DNA from 3 places in the Oikeobacillus pervagus genome. Region 2 is predicted to be linked to each of the others. Evidence: riboswitches for the same ligand, from Rfam matches in the RefSeq annotation. Region 2 holds a riboswitch; each other region holds the start of a gene.
What was found. A riboswitch is a leader RNA that binds a small molecule or an ion and turns the genes downstream of it on or off. The one in region 2 is predicted to bind thiamine pyrophosphate.

Region 1 (4,360 bases), on a different contig from region 2:
GTTACTTTTGTCATCATGGGGTGTCCATTATGTATTTCGACCATACGTTCACCATCGGTTATAATATCCGTTGCTCCCGTTACGGCTATAATCGCTCCAAGCTTCTGACTTGCATGGATCGCAAGTTTAGCTGGGTCAATCTGTATGTCTCCAGCATCCACTCCTCTTGTAGAACCCTCTTCACCGATTAAAGCAGCAATTTCCGATTGATTGCCTCGAACAACGGAGACTTCTACTTGGTCTAGAAGTTCTTGCGCCCTTTTTGTTCGATATTCAGTCGCTCCCACTCCGACTGGGTCAAAAATAACCGGTATCTCTATATGATTTGCCATCTTTCCTGACAGGATCATCGATTCAAATGAAGGTTCTCCTAAAGTACCGAAGTTTAAAACTAGACTTTGGGCTAGTTTTGTCATATTGGCCGCTTCCTGTTTCGCATCCGCCATAACTGGTGACCCCCCAATGGCCAATGTCACATTGGCACAATCATTGATTGTGACATTATTCGTGATATGGTGTACGAGCGGGTGTTTGGATTGAATTGAAGAAAATAAACGTAAAATTTCGTCTTTCATAAGATCCGATCGTCTCCTTTTGTCTACTGTTGATAACCCGCTTTTTGATATAATTCATAAAAATGATGGGTTGGGCCATGTCCTTTTCCGATATCTAAACTATGGGTAATGGCCATTGAAATATATTGTTTTGCCTTTTTTACGGCAGTATATAAATCATTCTCTTTCGCTAAGTTTGCGGCAATCGCTGAAGAAAGAGTGCATCCTGTTCCATGAGTATTTTTTGTGTGAACTCTCTTTCCTTTAAACCAATGAATATTTTCACCATTAAAGAAAAGATCATGGGGTTCCCCCTCAAGATGTCCCCCTTTTAATAACACATTGGCTGCTCCTAATTCACAAATTTTTTTACAGGCTGTTACCATGTCTTCCTCTGTCTGGATTTTTATTCCTGTTAATTCCTCTGCTTCTGGAACATTTGGAGTGATGATATCTGCTAACGGAACTAGTTTTTCAATTAATGCTTTCACCGCATTTGGCAATAGAAGAGAATGCCCGCTTTTTGAAATCATCACCGGGTCTAATACAATTGGCTGAGATTTTCTTTCCTTTAAACTACTTGAAACAGTGTCAATAATTTCAACAGATGAAAGCATGCCAATTTTCACGGCATTGACTGGAAGATCATCGTAAATCGCCTCAATCTGCTGCCGAATGATATCGACATCAATATTTTGAACGCCCCTTACTTCCTTTGTATTTTGCGCTGTGACAGCTGTTATAACAGACATTCCAAATACTCCATGTGCTGAAAAGGTTTTTAAATCAGCTTGAATTCCTGCTCCTCCACCTGAATCAGAACCGGCGATAGTTAGTGCTGTTTTCATATAAAATTCCTCCTACCTGTGGTGTTTTTAAAAGAGCCTTGACTAAAACTATTCCAATGATTGCTCCACCAAGGGAACTAATGATGAAAGATGGAATAAACCCAAATAAAGCCACTTCTTTTCCGAGAAACAAAAGGGCTATAGGATAAGAGCAAATCGCCCCAATCATTCCTGTCCCAATGACTTCACCAAAAAAAGCCCAGGAAAGTTTTTTGCTATATAAAAATAGTAAACTAGCAAGCAAAGCTCCGATCATACTACCTGGAAATGCTAACAGTGAGCCTGTTCCAAATAAATTTCGCAATAATGAAGTCGTAAAGGCTTGCAACACGGCGTAACTTGGACCTAATAGAACGGCTGAAAGAATATTTACAACATGCTGGATGGGAAACACTTTAGCAAATCCAACCGGTATATAAATTAAATGACTTGTGACCGTTGTGATCGCCACGAGCAATGCGGTGATCGTTAACTTACGCGTTTGATTCAATGAATAATCCCCCAATGCCTTATGCACTGGGGGATTGGTGTTTACAAAAAACGTAAAAAAGTTTATTAAAAATCAATTTCACACTTTCCTACGCTGGTGTTAACCAGATCAGGTTCTAGGGTCAAAGAATAGTGGATTCTTACTCTCAACTGGCCATATCCAGCTCCCCCAGTGCGCGTTATTCACTTTTCCTCCATCAATATATCATACCACTTCTTTTTTTGTAAATGTTCCGCTTGAAGAGCCAATTCATCCCGACTTTTGCCTCTTTTTCTTGATAAGATGCCAAACATCTTGATATAAAAAGATAGAAATAAACAACCAAACAGCTCCTATAAAATATCCCCCAATCACATCCGTTGGATAATGAACCCCTAAATAAATTCTTGAAATCCCAATTAATAAAACCGAAAGCATTGCCAGACTGATTCCCAAAATTCTGGAAAATTTATGTTTTAGAAGTTCAAATAATAAAAATGCGATCAATCCATAAAAAACAAATGAATTCATTGAGTGTCCGCTTGGAAAGCTGTATCCACCTTGGTGTATTAAAGGGTGAATATCTGGTCGTTCCCTTTGAAAAATCTCCTTCAGAACACGATTTAGCATGACACCAGAAACAATTGTGAATATAAAAAATATACTGTACTTCCCTCTTTTATAAATCATTAACCAAATGATCACGACGATACTGCCGATGGAAATCCATTTAAAGGATCCAAAAAACGTGATCCACTCCATCCCTTTCGTTAAATTAGGGGAAATTCTTGCTTGAATAAAATCAATGACAACCTTGTCAAAATAAACAACTTCATTCCCTTTCCACATTTGAATCACGACCATAAATCCTATCGTGAAAACAATGACGGATAAGAGGAGCAAGATAAAATACCTCGCGGTTCGTTTCATTTCTTTTTCATTCATTGTTCTCATCCTATTTATGTATTGGGCAACCAGAGTCACCCATTTTTTTCATCACTGTGCTTTTTTCTTCGTAATCGTTTTTCTTCTTTTTGCCGGTTCTTTCTTTTCCGTCGACGGTTTTGTTCGATCAATGGACGCTTGTAAGGCAGCCATTAAATCGGTCACATTTGTTTTCGTTTCCTTTTCCTTGGCAGTCACTAAATTTTTTCCATGTCGTTTGGACTCAATTAATTCCATTAAATGTTTACGATATTCGTCTTCAAATTTTTCTGGTACAAATGGAGTCGTTAATTGATCAATTAAAAGAATGGCTGTGTCCAATTCTTTTTTCGTTAGTTCGTTTTCAACCGGAACATTGGGCACATCGGCTGCTTTTCTTACCTCATCAGGATAATGGATGGTCTCCATTAATAATGTATTTTCATACACACGGATCACAGCCAATTGTTCCTTTGAACGCATCATAATCTTCGCAAGTCCCACTTTTTCGGACTCATTTAAAGCGGTTCGTAACAGGGAATAGGCTTTAGACCCTCCTTCATTAGGAGACATGAAATAGCTGCGATTAAAATAGATGGGGTCAATTTCGTTTATTTTAATGAAATCAATAATCTCTACTGCTTTCTCTTCATTTTGTTTTTTTAATTCTTCCAGTTCTTGTTGGTCAATGACCACGAATTTCCCTTTTGTGATTTCATACCCTTTTACCATATCTTCACTTTTTAATTCTTCTTCACAAACAGGACATACTTTCTCATATTTAATTGGTGTATGGCATTTTTTATGAAGGGTTCGTAAAGATATATCTTTATCTTCTGTTGCTGCATGTAGTTTGATCGGAATATTCACCAAACCAAAACTGATGCTCCCTTTCCAAATGGTATGCAAATATCTCACCTCTTCCCGAATAAAAATAAGTGATTCTGAACTTATTTTGCACCAATTCAACATCGAATCATACTAATGAAGATTTGGAAATAACATTCGAAAAGAAGGGAGATAATAAGAAAAGTTTACAAAAAAAGAAAAGGGGAACCAAATGAATTTAATGTTACCGACATTAAAAATGGAATGTCCAAATGATACTAATTGGTTATATGAAATAAAATACGATGGATTTCGCGCTATCCTTAAATGCGACCAAAATGAGCTCCAACTAATCAGTCGAAACGGAAAAGATTTGCTCCCTCTTTTTCCCGAAATTCGCCAATTTTTACATTTAAAAAAAGCGGAACTTGAACCTTTTTATCCGTTCACATTAGATGGTGAATTAGTAATTCTATTCTCTCAAGGAAAAGCAAATTTTTCGCAAATACAAACGCGTGGGCGAATGCGTTCACAAGTTAGAATTGAAGAAGCGTCTGAAGAAAAGCCTGCCACTTTATTAGTTTTTGATGTTCTTCAATTAAAAGGAAAGGATCTCAAGAATTTAACTTATCGAGAACGAAAGAAGAAATTATTTTCACTCTTTGAAACCTGTCAATTCCCTCTATCCCCCGAATTAACTGAAGAAAATCGGGTCCAGCTCGTTCCTACTTTTCAAA
Region 2 (4,360 bases):
AATCATGTTGCCTCGCTTTTTAACCGTTACCTTCCCTCTCCCTTCAAGCTCTGCATGAACATCCTTGCGATTTTCAGGAATCACCGTCGTTTGAATCGAAGAAATATCCAGTTTAATGACGTCCACATTGTCATTCACAGATACACTCTTTGTAGAATCTCCAAACGGCCATAGCGAATCAAAATTCCAAATAAAGAATACGATGGCCAAACCGGCTAAAACCAAAATCATCGTTATAAATTTTCTCAACGAATTTCCACCTTTCTAACTACCTGTTATTTTCATTGTAAAAAAAGTCTCTTGCGATCCCAATGAGCTATAGATGGATTTGTTCGTAAGACTTGAGACGTAGTTAGAAAAATAGCTCGTTTGAAATTTTATTATAACTGCTCCATGACTTCCTTTAATCCTTCTGCTGAGTTGGTAATCTTTTGGGATGACGTCGCAATTCCATCGATGGTCTCGGTTAAACTTTTCATTTCTTCTTCGACTTTTTTCATATCATTAATACTATCATTCATCGAATTCATAATTCCATCAAATGTCGCTTTCGTTTCTTTTGTTTGAAGAAGTCCTTGTTCCATGAGGGATTTCATTTCATAAATAGCGCTTGACACTTTCTTCGATAATTCATCTGAATTTTTTACAAGGCCAGTAATTTCCACTGCTGAAGATTTCGTTTGTTCTGCAAGTTTTCTTACTTCTTCCGCTACAACAGCAAAGCCTTTTCCATGTTCACCAGCACGAGCCGCTTCAATCGCTGCATTCAATGCCAACAAATTTGTTTGGTCTGCCACTTGCTGTACTAAGGTAATGATAGGCTGAATTTGTTCTGTTGAATGCTCTAGCGCTGTTACCATTTCTGTAATCTTTGCGCTTTTCTCATGAATATCTTCCATACTGTCTTGGAAATGACTGACTTGAACTTGACCTTGATTGGATAATGTCGATACTTCATTCGTCCGTTGCATAGTTTCTGAATAGGCTCGGTCCATTTCTAATGTGCTTGAAAGAACCTTTTCTATTGAATCATTCGTCCGGTCTGTTAAACTAGCCAACTCTGAACTTGAAATAGCGAGTCTATGTTTTACTTCCTTCTTTACTTCGCTTTCTTTTATCTGTTGTTGAAGAATCTTTTCATTATATGCATCTAAAACTAATTGTTGTTCCAAATTTAATAGTTTCGCAATAACTTGTAATGTTTGTGTGCGATCTGTACGGTTTACCATTTTGTCTGTGATCACTTGAATCATCGTACTGTGTAGATTTTGAAAAGCTCCCATATACCATTTGGGTGCCAATCCAATATGAACATGGACATGAGCAACCCGTTCACGCTTCTTGATGTACTCTTCATTAATCTTTCCATCAAACATTTCTATAATATGGTGAGTCAAAGTCATTCGAAGTCGCTCCACTGTACTACTATCGTCAATAATCTTTTTCAAGTGTGGAATTTTTAAAATCGTCGTATAAAAGGATCTAACAATACCCTCAATATGTTCTTGAATTAAGGGTTGAACCGCCTTCGCCAATTTTAAATCCTTCTCTGTTAAATGAATCATTTCTACTTGCTGCTGTAATATTGGATCAGCAAGCTTCATTTCAATTTCTGATTCTTCCGCTTTAAGGATCCAATAGCGTTCAGATTGGTGATCTTTTTTATCCCATCTCTTAAAAAATGCTCCCATAATCATTTGCCCCCTAAATTAAAGGTGAAAAACTTTTTCATATAAGAAGGTGTTATACTTCACGGATTCAGCCCTCTATTTTTCTATCTATATATTATTTCGGCTTTTTTAATCTAAATTAAAGGCCTGTTTAATAAACGCATTTTAAACTCATCTACTTAGAAAATTATACTAAATATAGGGTTGGTTTTCCATCCTCTCTCGATCAACCTTTTAGGACATGAATTTTTCAAGCGACGACAGTTGATGTCATAATTCCAAAAGACAATCAATAGACTAGTAATAAGCATCACGCTGTCTTAATTGTAATCAATGCTTTCAATACCTTTACAAATCCTATTATTCGTGTTAGCTTGAAGATGAGTTTTACATTTACAACTTATGATTCTACTAGGGGCGTCCATTCAGTTTGGACTGAGAGAAGAGCACGTTTTAAGTTCTTTGACCCTTAGAACCTGATCTGGATTATACCAGCGTAGGGAAGTAGATAATGAACGTACATAGATCCTATGTACCTATAATTATTATCTATTCCATCGGGCTTCTTGAACAGAACCCCGATTTTTTTATGTCTAAAAATGAGTCCCTTATCCCGACTCATATAGACATCTTCATCATCTCCTATTAGCTGGTGTAACCCCAAATAAACTATTGGAGGGACATTACATGTCACAAGCAAATAACGTAAATATCGATTTCAAAAGCCAATTTCCAGCAAGTAAAAAAGTTTATGTAGAAGGATCAACTCCGGACATTCGTGTACCGATGAGAGAAATTGAACTTAATCCAACACAGACAGATTCAGGAGTTTTTGAAAATGAACCTGTAAGAGTTTATGACACAAGCGGACCTTACACAGATCCTGAATTTCAACCAGACGTACATAAAGGGTTACCAGAATTACGAAAAAATTGGATTTTGTCGCGTAACGATGTTGAGGAATACGTTGGGAGAGAAGTAAAGCCTGAAGACAACGGGAACCGAAAAGCCCAGGACACTCCTGTTCTTAAACCTGATTTCAATCACAAACCATTAAGAGCGAAAAAAGGGCAGGCTGTTACCCAAATGCATTATGCTAAAAAGGGCATCATCACACCAGAAATGGAGTTTATTGCGATACGGGAAAATCTCGATGCAGAATTTGTACGAAAAGAAGTGGCAGAAGGACGCGCGATCATCCCAGCTAACATTAACCATCCTGAAAGTGAACCGATGATTATCGGAAGTAATTTTCATGTAAAAATTAACGCAAATATTGGGAATTCTGCTGTAAGCTCCTCCATTGAAGAAGAAGTAGAGAAAATGACTTGGGCTACTCATTGGGGTGCTGATACGATTATGGATTTATCAACAGGGAAAAATATCCACACAACAAGAGAATTTATTATTCGCAATGCACCTGTACCAGTAGGAACTGTTCCTATTTATCAAGCTCTTGAAAAAGTAAATGGGATTGCTGAAGATTTAACATGGGAAGTTTACCGTGATACGTTAATCGAACAGGCAGAACAAGGGGTTGACTATTTTACAATCCATGCTGGTGTCTTATTACGTTATATTCCAATGACCATTAAACGCACGACTGGCATTGTTTCACGCGGAGGTTCTATTTTAGCACAATGGTGTCTAGCCCATCATCAAGAAAACTTCCTATACACTCACTTCGAGGAAATCTGTGAAATATTAAAGGCTTATGACATTTCTGTATCATTAGGAGATGGATTAAGACCAGGATCCATTGCCGATGCAAATGATGAAGCACAATTTGCTGAATTAGAAACGCTTGGTGAATTAACACAAATCGCTTGGAAACATGATGTTCAAGTTATGATTGAAGGACCAGGGCATGTTCCAATGCATAAAATTAAAGAAAATGTTGAGAAAGAAATGGAAATTTGTAAAGGGGCTCCTTTTTATACATTAGGACCATTAACAACAGATATCGCTCCGGGATATGATCATATTACTTCTGCGATTGGAGCAGCAATGATCGGCTGGTTTGGTACTGCAATGCTTTGCTATGTTACACCGAAAGAACATTTAGGTTTACCAAATAAAAATGATGTGCGCGAAGGAGTTATTGCTTATAAGATTGCTGCCCATGCAGCTGACTTAGCAAAAGGACATCCTGGAGCACAAAAACGTGATGATGCATTATCAAAAGCACGCTTTGAATTCAGATGGGTAGATCAATTTAATCTAGCCCTAGATCCTGACCGCGCGCGCGAATATCATGATGAAACACTTCCAGCTGAAGGAGCAAAAGTAGCGCATTTCTGTTCGATGTGTGGACCGAAATTCTGTTCAATGAGAATTTCTCATGACCTACGTAAACAAGCAACAAATGAAACAACAAACATTGATGAAAAACAAATTAAAGAAGGAATGGATCAAAAAGCTAAGGAGTTTGTTGAAAATGGATCAGCCATTTATCGATAAGCAAAAAAAAGTAGAAGCATTAAAAAGTGAAATTTCTTTTTTAAACCAAAAAATTAAAGAATTAGAAGCTGAAGTGAACTCCATTCAGCGACAATGTAATCATCAATTTCAGGAAAATGCCTTTATGCGCAAATGTATTAAATGTCATCATGCTGAAAGTTTGCATTATTAAGGGGGAACTATTCCCGTATTAAAAAGGAGATCCTATTAGGAAAAGACCAAGTCACTGT
Region 3 (4,360 bases), on a different contig from region 2:
AACGACTTTATACTTAACGTTTTCTGTCTTTCAAGACCAATGTGATCGCGGACCCGCACTTGTTCAATTAAGACGGCAGTATTTGGAATCGGGTGTCGATTTATACTCGGATGAACTTCCAGATTATTTGCCACTTGTATTAGAATTTGCAGCGATTGCACCGGAAAAAGCGGCAGGGAAATTATTAAAGTTACATTTTCGAGCAATTCGACAATTGCAATTGGAACTTCAAGCGATCGGCAGTCCATATAGCGATTTATTAATGGCTTGTATCGAAACGATTGAAAGTTTGAAGTCGGAGGAAAAAGTGTCTTAAATACAATACTTGAAGGGTGGGATGTTATTGAGCTACCTTGATTATTTTCTATGGGTGATCTTTCCCTATATCGCCTTAGCTGTTTTCGTTCTTGGACATATATATCGTTATAATACAGACCAATTTGGGTGGTCAGCCAAATCGAGCGAATTTTTAGAAAAGGATCGTCTGAAATGGGGGAGTATTCTTTTCCATTGGGGAATCGTCTTTGTCTTCTTTGGTCATGTTGGTGGAATTTTAATTCCAAAACTATGGTTTGAAAGGATTGGAATTTCAGAGGAAGCTTACCACTTTGGTGCAGTCTGGTTTGGTGGTGTAGCAGGAGTGATGACAGTCATTGGAGGATTTTTGTTATTTGTGAGAAGGGTGTCGGTTAAACGGATTTTAGTCAATAGTTCACCTAGTGATTTTGTCAGTCTTGTCCTTCTCGGGATGGTCGTTCTTGCTGGATTTACCAATACTGTTGGTTTCACCACATCTGGTGGTACGTTTGATTATCGTGACTCACTTGGCCCGTGGTTCAGGGGGATTTTAACTTTTCGCCCAAAACCTGAACTGATTGCCAATGCTCCTTTTGGCTTTCGCTTGCATACCTTTTTGGCCTTTCTTTTGTTTGCTGTTTGGCCATTTACAAGGCTCGTTCATCTGTTTAGTTTGCCACTTGAATACTTAAAGCGAAAATACATCGTGTATCGAAAAATGAATCCAGCTGAAATGCAACGGAAAAATTAACTAAGACTTGAGACACTATGATGATGGATAGTGTCTTTCTTTTATTTTTTTCGGCAACAATAGTAGAGAGAAAGGAAGTGAACATATTGTCGGGACCATCATTACGGCAACTCCATGCACATCGTTCCATCCATGATGGTGCATATTCGGAGGCGAAAAGTTTAACTGATTTATTACTCAATTTGGTAAAAGATCATAAAGAAAAAGAGGCACTTGAAGTAGCAGATGCGTTAGTTGAACATTGGGAACAGAGGGTGATTGGTCATGCAGATTCTGAAGAAGAAGGCTTTTACTTAGAAGTCACAAAAAATAACCCAAAACTTCACGATAAAATTATTATGTTAACAAGAGATCATGATATCATTCGGACCTTCGCACGTGAAATTCGTGAGGAATTAAAGAAAAACAAAGTAACGGAAAACATATTAGATCGATTTAAAGCATTACTACTCATAAACAAGCTACATAGTCGGGATGAAGAACGATTTGTGTTTAAAATGGAGGAGAATTCATGAATTCATCATTGACAAGATGAAGAAAAGTGATAAGATTAAATCGAAATTAATCATTGAATGAATGACCACTAGGGGTGCCTTTCCTTAAAGGCTGAGATTAAAGTGTAACTTTAAAACTCTTAGAACCTGATCTGGTTGATGCCAGCGGAGGGAAGTGGAAATTGAGAGCTTATTTTGCTCGCCTTTTCACCACTTTCCTAATGTTGGAAGGTGGTTTTTTTCGTGCAATTAGGGGGAATGCACTTGTATAAAATCCATGCAATCACAAATGATTGCCTTCCATTTGATCGTCTCGTTCAGATTATTTTAGATATTCAATCAGAGGTTGATTTGATTCAAATAAGGGAAAAGCGCCTTACTGAACAAGAGCTTATGAAACTTGTTCAATATTTGATTAAATCTGGAGTTTGTAAAGAGAAATTAGTGATCAACACTCATTATGAAATCGCAGTAAATTACGGTTTGGCTGGAGTCCATTTGCCTGAAAATAGTCGCCATGCAACGGCAATCAAAAAAGCCTACCCCCATCTTATCGTTGGGCGCTCGATTCATTCTCTATCAAGTGCAATTCAGGCGGAAGAAGATCATGTAGACTATATGTTCTTTGGACATATTTTCCCAACCGCATCAAAAAAGAACGTTGCGGCTAGGGGTGTGGAATCACTCCGGGAAATTGTACAACATGTACATACACCTGTCATTGCGATCGGGGGAATTACCCCACAAAACGTCGAAAGGGTAATCCGGACGAATGCTTGTGGGATTGCCATTATGTCGGGTATTTTCAATGAGCCAAATTGGAAGTCAAAGATTCGCCAATATCAGCTCTATGGAAGAAAAGGGGAATGAAATGATGATGTATGACATATTAGTGATTGGTGGCGGGGTAATCGGTTGTTCCATCGCTTATCATTTAGCCAAAAAAGGACATCGAATTGCCATTGTGGAAAGAGGAGAGCTCGGTCAGGAGGCTTCCAGTGCTGCAGGAGGAATGCTTGGGTCACAAAATGAATTTGATGAAGAGCACCCATTATTTCCTTTAGCACAAAAAAGCCGTCAAATGTACCCAAATCTACAAGCTGAGCTAAAAGAGTTAACAGGAATTGATATTGAACTAGTACAAGAGGGGTTATTAAAAATGGCTAGTTCATCCAAAGACCTTGAGGCAATCCATCGCCAATACCAATTTTTGTCGAGTCGGAATCCCCATATCACTTGGTGTGAAAGGGATGATTTACTTCAAATGGAAACAAATCTTTCAGAAGAAGTAGAGGCCGGCATCTACATCCCTGAAGACGGTCAAGTTTCAGCGCCAAAACTTTCTAAGGCACTTGCAACAGCTTGTAAAAAAATGTCTGTTTCAATTTATGAGCGAACAGAAGCCATTGATATGATCATCCAAAATGAAAAAGTCGTAGGCGTCAAAACCAATCATCACGAACTCTTTGGACATCAAACAATCATTGCTAGTGGGGCATGGTCCAATCAATTGCTAAAAAAAACGGGTAGGTCCATTCCGATGATTCCAGTGAAGGGTGAATGTTACTCTGTTATTTGCGACCAACCATTAATTCGTAAAACGCTTTTCAATGTAAATGGATGTTATATCGTTCCAAAATCAGAGAATCGTTTGTTAATTGGCGCAACCTCTACTCCCCATTGTGATCAACATCATGTGTCAGTGGCAGGTCTACATTCATTAATTATTCAGGCAACAGCGATGTTACCTAAAATAAAAGAAAGTACATTTGAAAGAGCATGGGCAGGAATTCGCCCACAAACAGGTGATGGAATGCCGTATATGGGCGAACATCCTGAATTAGAAAATCTATATATTTGCACAGGCCATTATCGAAATGGAATTTTACTTACACCTATAACCGGAAAGCTCTTTTCAGACTATATTACTGGAAACAGGGAAGCGAGTGAACGATTAAAGCCGTTTTCACTCGATCGGTCATTCGTTGGAGGTGAAATCAATTGAAGGTCATGATTAATGGGAATGAAATGACATTTTCAAGTGAAATTCAAACAATAGAGGACGTGATCACTCATTTACAATTGAAAAAAGAATTTTCAATTGTAGAAGTCAATCAAACGATTCTCCAAAAGGGTGATCATGCGAAAACCCCTATTGCTGATGGAGATCGGATTGAGATCGTTCATTTTGTAGGAGGAGGATGATAATATGTTAAAAATTGGACCCTATTCTTTTCAATCTCGTTTATTATTAGGTACTGGAAAATTTGAAAACTTTGATATTCAAAAACAGGCAGTGATGAAGTCAGAAACTGAAATCTTAACATTTGCTGTGAGAAGAATGAATATCTTTGAACCGCAACAACCGAATTTTTTGGAAAAAATTGATGTAACCAAATATAAATTACTACCGAATACAGCAGGGGCGAAAACAGCGGAAGAGGCTGTGAGAATTGCTAAACTGGCAAAAGCATCAGGCCTATGTGATATGGTGAAGGTGGAGGTCATTGGTTGTGATCAAACCCTACTTCCAGATCCAATTGAAACATTGCGTGCAACCAAATGGCTGTTAGATGAAGGATTCATCGTCCTGCCATATACTTCAGATGACGTCGTATTAGCAAGAAAATTACAGGATTTAGGTTGTCATGCAATCATGCCAGGTGCCTCCCCAATTGGCACAGGTCAAGGGATTTTGAATCCATTAAATTTAAGCTTGATCATTGAGCAAGCGAAAGTACCTGTCATTGTCGATGCTGGAATTGGTTCACCAAGTGATGCTTCGTTAGCAATGGAACTTGGGGCTGAAGGGGTGCTA

Region 1: it holds a riboswitch for thiamine pyrophosphate, as region 2 does, so the genes downstream of both, thiW (energy coupling factor transporter S component ThiW) here and thiC (phosphomethylpyrimidine synthase ThiC) in region 2, are expected to answer to the same signal.
Region 3: it holds a riboswitch for thiamine pyrophosphate, as region 2 does, so the genes downstream of both, J2S13_RS09460 (thiamine phosphate synthase) here and thiC (phosphomethylpyrimidine synthase ThiC) in region 2, are expected to answer to the same signal.

What each region holds. Positions count from the first base shown of each region.
Region 1 covers NZ_JAUSUC010000006.1:68,889-73,248, forward strand. Annotated here, with positions in the region: gene thiM (hydroxyethylthiazole kinase) at 1-575, opposite strand, end outside; gene thiD (bifunctional hydroxymethylpyrimidine kinase/phosphomethylpyrimidine kinase) at 599-1,402, opposite strand; gene thiW (energy coupling factor transporter S component ThiW) at 1,371-1,892, opposite strand; TPP riboswitch at 1,961-2,072, opposite strand; gene J2S13_RS03830 (phosphatase PAP2 family protein) at 2,142-2,816, opposite strand; gene ku (non-homologous end joining protein Ku) at 2,868-3,704, opposite strand; gene J2S13_RS03840 (DNA ligase D) at 3,856-4,360, shown strand, end outside.
Region 2 covers NZ_JAUSUC010000068.1:3,030-7,389, reverse strand. Annotated here, with positions in the region: gene liaG (LiaG family protein) at 1-249, opposite strand, end outside; gene J2S13_RS15685 (globin-coupled sensor protein) at 381-1,691, opposite strand; TPP riboswitch at 2,074-2,190, shown strand; gene thiC (phosphomethylpyrimidine synthase ThiC) at 2,358-4,130, shown strand; gene J2S13_RS15675 (hypothetical protein) at 4,108-4,302, shown strand.
Region 3 covers NZ_JAUSUC010000021.1:20,871-25,230, forward strand. Annotated here, with positions in the region: gene narJ (nitrate reductase molybdenum cofactor assembly chaperone) at 1-316, shown strand, start outside; gene narI (respiratory nitrate reductase subunit gamma) at 344-1,048, shown strand; gene J2S13_RS09455 (hemerythrin domain-containing protein) at 1,135-1,563, shown strand; TPP riboswitch at 1,624-1,733, shown strand; gene J2S13_RS09460 (thiamine phosphate synthase) at 1,807-2,412, shown strand; gene thiO (glycine oxidase ThiO) at 2,417-3,547, shown strand; gene thiS (sulfur carrier protein ThiS) at 3,553-3,747, shown strand; gene J2S13_RS09475 (thiazole synthase) at 3,752-4,360, shown strand, end outside.